Regions from separate parts of the Brevibacillus sp. FW306-2-1A-C05A genome, predicted to be linked through region 1. Evidence: riboswitches for the same ligand, from Rfam matches in the RefSeq annotation. Region 1 holds a riboswitch; the other holds the start of a gene.

Region 1 (4,277 bases):
GCTCTTGCAATCAGCACGCGCTGCTTTTCTCCGCCAGACAAGGAAAAAAAACTGCGCGAGGCGTACGCCTGCATGCCGACCCGCTCCAGCGCCTCTTCACAGATGCGGCTGTCCGCCGGGGTATCGGTTTGAAACAGCCTTTTATGGGGTGAGCGCCCCATCATGACGATTTCCATGACGGTAAAGTCAAACTCGATCGACGACTCCTGGCGCACGACCGCCATGCGCTGCGCATTTTGCCGGGCGGTAAGCTCGTACACGTCAGCCCCGTCCAGGGAAATGAATCCGCTGCGCGGCTCGAGCGCCCGATAAATGCTTTTGAGCAGGGTGGACTTTCCGCTGCCATTCGGCCCGATCAGCCCCACAAATTCGCCGGAGCGAACCGTCAGGCTAACGTCGCGCAAAATCGTTTTTTTCTCCAACTCGACCGAAATGTTCTCCACATGCAGATTCATCGCCCGCTACCTCCGAAAGAATATGAGCTGCGCATCATCAACCAAATAAAGAACGGACCGCCGCACAGCGCCGTGATAATCCCGATCGGCAGCTCTTCCGGCGCAAACGCAAGCCGGGCGATCACGTCCGCCCAGATCAGGAAAATGGCCCCGAACAAGGCGCTGACAGGCAGGACGCGACGATGGTCCGAGCCGACGATGACGCGAACGATATGCGGCATCATCAAGCCGACAAAGCCGATAGACCCGCTGATCGAGACGATGACGCCCGTCAAAAGCGCGGTAATGACCAGCAGCAGCTTGCGAAATTGCACCGTATTGACGCCCAGCGTCCCCGCCGCTTCTTCGCCCATCAGCATCGCATTGAGCGAACGGTATTGTGTCAACAGGACAATCAGACAGATGACGACGATCAGCGTCGGTATGGTCAAATACTCCCACTTCCCTCCGGCCAGACTGCCGCTCATCCAGAACAGGACAGAGCGGATGCCGTGCTCGTTGGGCGCGGAAAAAATAATCAGGCTGGTGATCGCAGACAGGATGGCGGAAATCGCGATGCCGGCCATGAGCAGACGCACCGTCGAGTTTTGCCCGCCGATGCGGGACAAGGTAAAAATAAGCAGGATCGAGACGAGCGATCCGGTGAAAGCACCGAAAGAAAGCGCGAATTGTCCGTACATGCTGAATGCTCCGAACAAAATGACCAGCGTCGCTCCGGCCGATGCGCCCGAGGAGACTCCCAATATGTACGGATCTGCGAGGGAGTTGCGAACCAGAGACTGGATCGCCACCCCCACAACAGACAGGCCGGCCCCGACGACAGCCCCCAGCAGGACGCGGGGAAACCGAATGTCCCAGATAATGGTCTGTTCTCCTTTTGACCAATCCACTTCCACCCATTGATTGACCAGCGGGAGATTCGCCAAGGCAATTTTCCATACCGTCGCTGGTTTGATTTCCACCGAGCCGAGTGTCACCGCAAACGTAATCGAGACGACAAGCCCGATCAGCAGGGCAACGATGATGAAGGGCATCTTGATCTTGTGCAGGGCCGTTCCCTCCTTGTCTAAGCAGCCGTTTCTTATTTGAATGTATCCGGGTGCAGACCTTCCGCGAGAATTTTCAGCGCGATCGGTGCGCGTACCCCTTCGGACGCTGCGGACAATGGCAGCACGACCAGACGTTTGTTCTGGATCGCTGGCACGTCAGCCAGTTCCTTTTTGGACAACAGGAAGTTTTGTTTTTGCTCGATCGTCTTGTCGCCGTAGTCGACCACGACGATGACGTCTGGCTTGCGGTTCACGACTTCTTCCCAGCTTACGGTCGCCCAGCCTTTTTGAATGTCGTCGAACACGTTTTTGCCGCCTGCCGCTTTAATCAGAGAAGTCATGTAGTTGTTGGCAGCGGTCAGCGGCTGGTCTTCTCCGCTGTCGTACACGAACACGTTCAGCGGCTTGTCCACCGTGCCGATTTTGCTCACGGTTTGCTCGATTTCCGCTTTCATTTTGCCAATCAGTTCGTTCGCCTTATCTTCTACGCGGAAAATGCGGCCGATGTTTTGGATATCCGCGAACACGTCGTCAATGGTCGGGCCTGGCTTGTTCGAAGACTCTTGCAGGTACGATTTGATTCCCGCCTTTTCCAAGTCCTCCATCGAGCCTACGCCTTTGTCGCCAAATGCGCTTTTCCAGCCTGCGTAGACGAAGTCAGGGTTTGCGGCCAAAAGCACTTCTTTGGTCGGATACTTGTCAGACAGGACTGGTACCTTGTCGTAGTCGGCTTTCAGCTCAGGCAAAATGTGATCGTCCAGGTACGCGGTTCCGACCATTTTGTCAGCCAACCCCAGCGCGAGCATGACTTCGGTTACGTGCTGGTTCATTGTCACAGCGCGTTTTGGCGCTTCCGGGTACGTCATCTCGATCCCGTTGGTCACAATCGTGACGGGCTTGTTGTCAGCAGCAGGCTGGGCCGTTTGCTCCGAGCCAGCATTCGCCACCGTGGATTCGGTCGTAGCAGGTGCTGCCGAGCTGCATGCGGACAAAAGCAGCATAATCGCTGCCAGCGCTGCCATCCAGAAACCGTGGAAGGCTTTTTTTCTCTTACGGATTGAACTCATCTGGTAACCCCTCTTCTTTTGTTGTTGGCATGATGAAAATGAAGTGTTATGTAAATCGTAATGATTACGAATTACACCTTTACTATACAGAGAGCCTGTTTGTTTGGCAACACAGGAAATGCATCACCCCTTTCACAGCCTCGACCGCCACGGCGATGTTCATAGAAAAAAGCACCCCCCCAGTTTCCAATCGGGAGGTGCTTGACATACGTAGACATGCCTATAGATTCGGCGTTGCCAATGACGCCTGTTCCTAGTCTGCTTCCACATCTGTCCCATCCTCGTGGGTCGATTGTAAATCATCTCATGGCAGGTCTCCTGGCTTACGAATCATCATCCCCAGCGCCCTTCCCATTTTTCGTCGCGCGAAAAACAGTGGCTTTTTTGCTGGACACTCCTCGTTACAGTGGCGGGACCGCGCCGGATTTTCACCGGACTTCCCTATTAAGCTGGCGGAACCAAACGATTCCGGGCAGCACCATCAGATTCATATAAAATTGTGAGTTTGAAGCCTTATCCGATCACCGTCAGTTTTTTCGGGAACTTGCTCAACACTTCTACGCCTGTTTCGGTTACGAGCACATCGTCCTCGATGCGCACGCCGCCTGCTCCCGGCAAGTACACCCCTGGTTCAATGGTGAACACCATGCCTGGGCGCAGCGTTTCCTGATTTTGCCCATGCACGGACGGATATTCGTGCACATCCATGCCGAGGCCGTGCCCCAGACGGTGAATGAAGTAATCGCCGTAGCCTTTTGCGGCAATGACGTCGCGAGCGGTCTGGTCGAGATGGGCAAACGTCACCCCTGGACGAACTTCGGCAATCGCCGCCTCGTTCGCTGCCAGCACCGTTTCGTAAATATCGCGCAGTTGCTCGCTGATCTGGCCGACAGCAAACGTACGGGTAATATCGGAAACGTAGCCGTCCGCTGCTACCCCGATGTCAAACAGGAGCAAATCGCCTTCCTGCACTTTGCGCGAACCAGGCGTTCCGTGCGGCAATGCCGATTTTTCCCCCGCCAAAACCATCGTGGAAAAAGACGGGCCGTCCGCTCCCAGACGCTTCATCTGGTATTCCAGCTCCGCGACGATTTCCATTTCGGTCTGGCCGATTTTGAATGTTTTCAACGTCCCGCCGAGTGTATCTTCAATCAGTTGGACAGCCTTTTGCAAACGAGCCACTTCGTCTGCCGATTTAATCAGGCGCATTTCGCGCAGCGGCTCTTCCACATCCGCGTAGCTCTCTGCACAGATGACTTGTCCCAGCGCCTCGTAACGCTCTACGGTCATGTGGCTTTTTTCGATGCCCAGCTTCTTCAGGTTCGCTGGCAACACTTGCTTGAGAAGCTCGTAAGGATTCTCAATATCCGTATGCGTGTGAATCGTCTGAACAGTCGAAGCCGCTGCTGCCGCTTCGCGGTCAAGGGCGGGAACGATCAGGGATGGCTCGCCCTGGGCTGGAATAATCAGACCCATAAAGCGTTCATGCGGATCGGTAAAAAAGCCGGTCAAATAGTAAACGTGCTTGGGAGAGGTGATGACTACCGCGTCGAGCTCTTGTTTGGTCAAAAATTCGTGCAGTTTCGAAATGCGCTCCAAATACACCTGCGTCACCTTCGCTTTCGACAAGATTCTTCCTCGAGAATACCATTTCCCTGTCCAAAAAAGAAGAGCGGAACGGAAAATTCTCTCTTGAAACGGACACC
Region 2 (4,277 bases), on a different contig from region 1:
TTGCAAGGCAGCGCGTTTGTAGCTGAGGGGCGTTCCTCGCCACAGCACTTGCCCTTGCTGCGGCTGGATGATGCCGTTCCCGTGCAAAAACAAGGTGGACTTGCCGCAGCCGTTTCGCCCGAGCAAGGCGCATTTTTTCCCCTCCGGAATGCCCAGGGACAACCCTTTCAGGACAGGGCCACGGCCGCCTGGATAGGCGTAGTGCAAATCAACAAATTCCAACAGCCATGATGTCAAAGCATTACCCTCCTGTCCACCACTCCAGCAAAATCAGCAAAATACAGCCTGCGATTGACTCTGCTTCATATCGGCCGGAGCGAGAATGAGTGTGCAAGGAAAGCACCTGCAGGCTTTCCCCGAAGCCTCTCGCTGCCATCCCTTTGTACAGCGCATCGTACTTGCGCATGGACCTGACGAACAACTGCGCGGCCAGTCCGCTCGCATCCCGCAGCATCGCCCGGAACCCGCGATGGCCTCCGCGCGCGCGCTGGGCAATCCACAGTTGATGAGAGACGCCAAGCAGCACGAAAATAAAACGGTACATAATCATGAGCAAATCCGTCACGATGACCGGAAGTTTCAGCTTGCGCAGCACTTGCAAAATCTCGGCAAACGGCACGGTAAACAAGACAAAAGCAAAGCAGGCGAGGCTGGCCATCGTCCGCCAAAAAAGCAGCCACACCTTGTCGAGCGCGCTTGCCGGAACGTAGACCAGATACGGCCCGATCTTCCACGCCGCAACTGCCTGGACGCCCGCCCCTGCATCCGCTCTTACTGCTTCCAGCAACAGCGCCGGAAGCCCCAGGACAAAAAACGACAGGGACAGGATGAAAAATCCGAAATAGAAACGGACGGGAATACGGGCATACACCATTACCCATACTCCCATCCATAGACAAATCGCCATCTGCAACCATTCATGTCCCGTCAAAACGAGCAAAATCAGCACGCCCGCAAACAGGAGCTTGTGCTCAGGCGGCAAAAATCGCAGCCGGTTTTGATAGGAAAGCGAATCAAGCTGCTGCCAATTCATTTTTTATGCTTATCCAGCCGGCCCTTGTACAATCCCACGGCATAGCCGACAACGCCCGCCCCGAGCGCCGCTTGCACCGCGAACAGCAAGCTCTCTGTCTCGCCGCCTGGCGGTTCAAGCAGCGGCTCGAACCACGGCTCGTAAGCAGGGGCGATTTCCTTGATCGCTTCCTCAGCCGCTCCATCTGCTCCCCCGAACTCCGAATCCTGCACCAACAGCAACGGCACAACCGCCAGCAAGACTACGCCCAGGAGCAGCAGCCAGTTCATCCCTTTTTTCACAGCGATTCCTCCCGTTTCAGCAGGCGAAGTTGCGCCAGCTCTTTTGCATTGTAAGACTGCAGCCAGTTCCAGACGAGCACGGTCAAAAGCCCTTCGCTGATCGCCAACGGAACCTGGGTGATGGCAAAAATTCCTGCGAATTTCGCGAACGATGCCATAACGCCGCCGGATTCAGCCGGGAAAGCCAAAGCCAACTGCACGGAGGCCACGACATAAGTAGCCAAGTCTGCGAGCGCAGCAGCAGCGAATACGGCCAAACGCTGTCCGCCGTTTCCGCGCACGATCAGGCGATAGACGCCGTAAGCTACCATCGGCCCTACTACTGCCATGGACACCGCATTGGCTCCAAGCGTCGTCAGCCCTCCATGCGCCAAAAGCAGCGCCTGGAACAGCAGCACCAGGCTGCCGAGCACGGACATGACCCACGGGCCAAACATGATCGCGCCAAGCCCGGTTCCCGTCGGGTGCGAGCTGCTGCCCGTCACCGAAGGAATTTTCAGCGCGGACAACACAAAGGCAAACGCGCCGGATACGCCGATCAGCAGCTTCATTTGCGGATGCTCCTTGACGATTTTGTTCAAGGAACGAATGCCGAGAATAAAAAATGGAATAAATACTACCCACCAAAACAGCGCCCAGCCCAGCGGCAAATATCCTTCCATGATGTGCATCGCGTGGGACGTCTGCGGTTCATTTACGAGAAAATAAAGGACAAAGCCTGCAATCAACAGACAGGTCGAAACGAAACGGGATCGATTCAAGACATTTCCTCCTCCTTTGCTGTTCTTTCTTTTTTCACCAACAAAAAAACCTCATCCGCTAGCAGACGAGGTATGCGCACAAAAACAACAGACCGTTGGCACAGTCCTATTGCTTCGTATTCACCGCTCCTTTCCGCGAAGGTATTCCTGGGTGTGGCAAGTAGGTAGGTCTCCTGGCTTTCAGCTCATCGCGCTCTTTGTCCTTCCCCATATGAATATGAGTGGCTCTATCTCAAAGAGAACTCCCTGATTACAGTGGCGGGACCGCTCGGGACTTTCACCCGATTCCCTGTTACCCTTTATGCGGCTTGCACATAAAGGCACCTATCGCCGACGATATGCAATTGTTAGATAGTTCTTGCTTGTCCCACATTATTATACAGAATCAAGGGAAAAAGCGGAAGAATATAATCAGCGGCGTATAACTGCGTAAAAAAACCGATGCCCCGCCATTCCGGGAGTCATCGGTCTTTGTTGCATCCGCTTCTTTTTTATGCTTACGACCTGGCGTCCACGCCGACCGCTTCGCTGATGTGGGAAAAGCCGTCGCGCTTCAACAGTTGCAAAAGCTTTTTGTTGATTTGCTTGGAGATGCCCGGGCCTTGATAAATCATTCCGGTGTACACTTGCACGAGACTTGCGCCCGCCCGGATTTTCGCGTACGCATCTTCCCCCGTGAAAATGCCCCCTACGCCAATGATCGGCACCTTGTCGCCCACTTCCTGGTAAATTTCTTTTACCCAGGCAGTCGAACGCTCTGTCAGCGGTTTTCCGCTCAGTCCTCCCGCTTCCTCGGCATAGTGATGCCCTTGAACGGCTTCACGCGACAAGGTCGTATTGGTGGCAATAATGCCGGAAATGCCCTCTTCCACCGCTCCTTGCACGACATCGCGCATGTGCTCGTCGGACATGTCGGGGGCTACTTTGAGCAGAATCGGCTTTTTCTGAATGCCGCGCACTTCCATTTCCGCCGCTTTTTCGCGCACCGCCCGCACCAGCAGCCGCATGCTCTCGGTTTCCTGCAAATCGCGAAGATTGGGCGTATTCGGAGAGCTGATATTAATGACGAAATAATGGCCGTACGAATAGAGCATGTCCAGGCATTTGATATAGTCAGAAGCCGCTTCCTCATTGGGAGTGACTTTGTTTTTGCCAATGTTGATCCCGATCGGAACATCGGAATACGCGTAATCGACCAGATGCTGCGAAGCCAAATAAGCACCGTGGTTGTTGAAGCCCATCCGGTTGATGATCGCCTCGTGCTCAGGCAGGCGAAACAGGCGCGGCCGCGGATTGCCCGGCTGTCCTTGCGGGGTCAATGTCCCGACTTCCACGAACCCGAACCCGAGCGCACCCAGTGCATGATACACTTCGGCATTTTTGTCAAAACCGGCGGCGAGCCCTACCGGATTGGGAAACGTCATTCCCCACAGCTTTGTGGCAAGACGCTCGTCCTTCACCTGAAACATCATTCGCAGCAAGCTTTTTCCCGGAGCAGAATCTTCCACCAGCTTCAGGGCACCAACCGTTCTTTCATGAATCTCTTCCGTATCCATCTGGAACAGATATTTTCTAATGAGCTTATACATCCCGGCTGCACTCCTTACTCCATTTTTACCTCATTGTAGAATACCACACTTTATTTATCGTGGGCTAACCTTTATACGCGATACATATTTCCAGCCGGGCAAACAAACCATAACAAAACCACCAAGTCGGGGGGACGTTGGTTCATGAAAGCAGACGGAAAAATCGGGATTGGCCAAGCGATCATGGTGATGATGCTGTCGATCGGAATCACCAATCATGTCACCCTTATCCCCCTGCTGCTCAGCAAAGCCGGGCGCGATGCCTGGCTGAGTGTCATCTTTGGCATGATCCCCTTTTGTGTTTGGGCGTACGCGCTCTATTTCATCAACAGCCGCATCGGACAGCAGTCGTTGTCCCACTGGCTCTTGCTCCGGTCCGGAAAAGCCGTCCGCTTCCTGCTGCTCATCCCCATCATGCTCTGCCTGTACATGATGGCACTCGTCAATCTGGTTGATACCCAAACGTGGACAACCGTCAACTATTTGCCGCAGACGCCCGAGTGGGTGACTGCGCTTGCCCTGATGATCTTGTGCGTTCTCGCATCCTACGGCGGCATTGCCTCAGTCGGCATTACTTCGGGCATATTGCTGCCCATTGTCTCCTTGCTTGGCA

What was found. Region 1 has a riboswitch for cobalamin ahead of AC3WJN_RS13075 (ABC transporter substrate-binding protein). Riboswitches for the same ligand answer to the same signal wherever they lie in the genome.
Region 2: it holds a riboswitch for cobalamin, as region 1 does, so the genes downstream of both, AC3WJN_RS24555 (energy-coupling factor ABC transporter permease) here and AC3WJN_RS13075 (ABC transporter substrate-binding protein) in region 1, are expected to answer to the same signal.

The regions. Positions count from the first base shown of each region.
Region 1 covers NZ_JBYSWV010000018.1:54,006-58,282, forward strand. Annotated here, with positions in the region: gene AC3WJN_RS13065 (heme ABC transporter ATP-binding protein) at 1-455, opposite strand, end outside; gene AC3WJN_RS13070 (FecCD family ABC transporter permease) at 452-1,489, opposite strand; gene AC3WJN_RS13075 (ABC transporter substrate-binding protein) at 1,537-2,571, opposite strand; cobalamin riboswitch at 2,863-3,069, opposite strand; gene AC3WJN_RS13080 (M24 family metallopeptidase) at 3,085-4,176, opposite strand.
Region 2 covers NZ_JBYSWV010000075.1:5,991-10,267, reverse strand. Annotated here, with positions in the region: gene AC3WJN_RS24570 (energy-coupling factor ABC transporter ATP-binding protein) at 1-237, opposite strand, end outside; gene cbiQ (cobalt ECF transporter T component CbiQ) at 242-1,033, opposite strand; gene AC3WJN_RS24560 (energy-coupling factor ABC transporter substrate-binding protein) at 1,030-1,314, opposite strand; gene AC3WJN_RS24555 (energy-coupling factor ABC transporter permease) at 1,311-2,075, opposite strand; cobalamin riboswitch at 2,222-2,418, opposite strand; gene AC3WJN_RS24550 (quinone-dependent dihydroorotate dehydrogenase) at 2,573-3,664, opposite strand; gene AC3WJN_RS24545 (GerAB/ArcD/ProY family transporter) at 3,809-4,277, shown strand, end outside.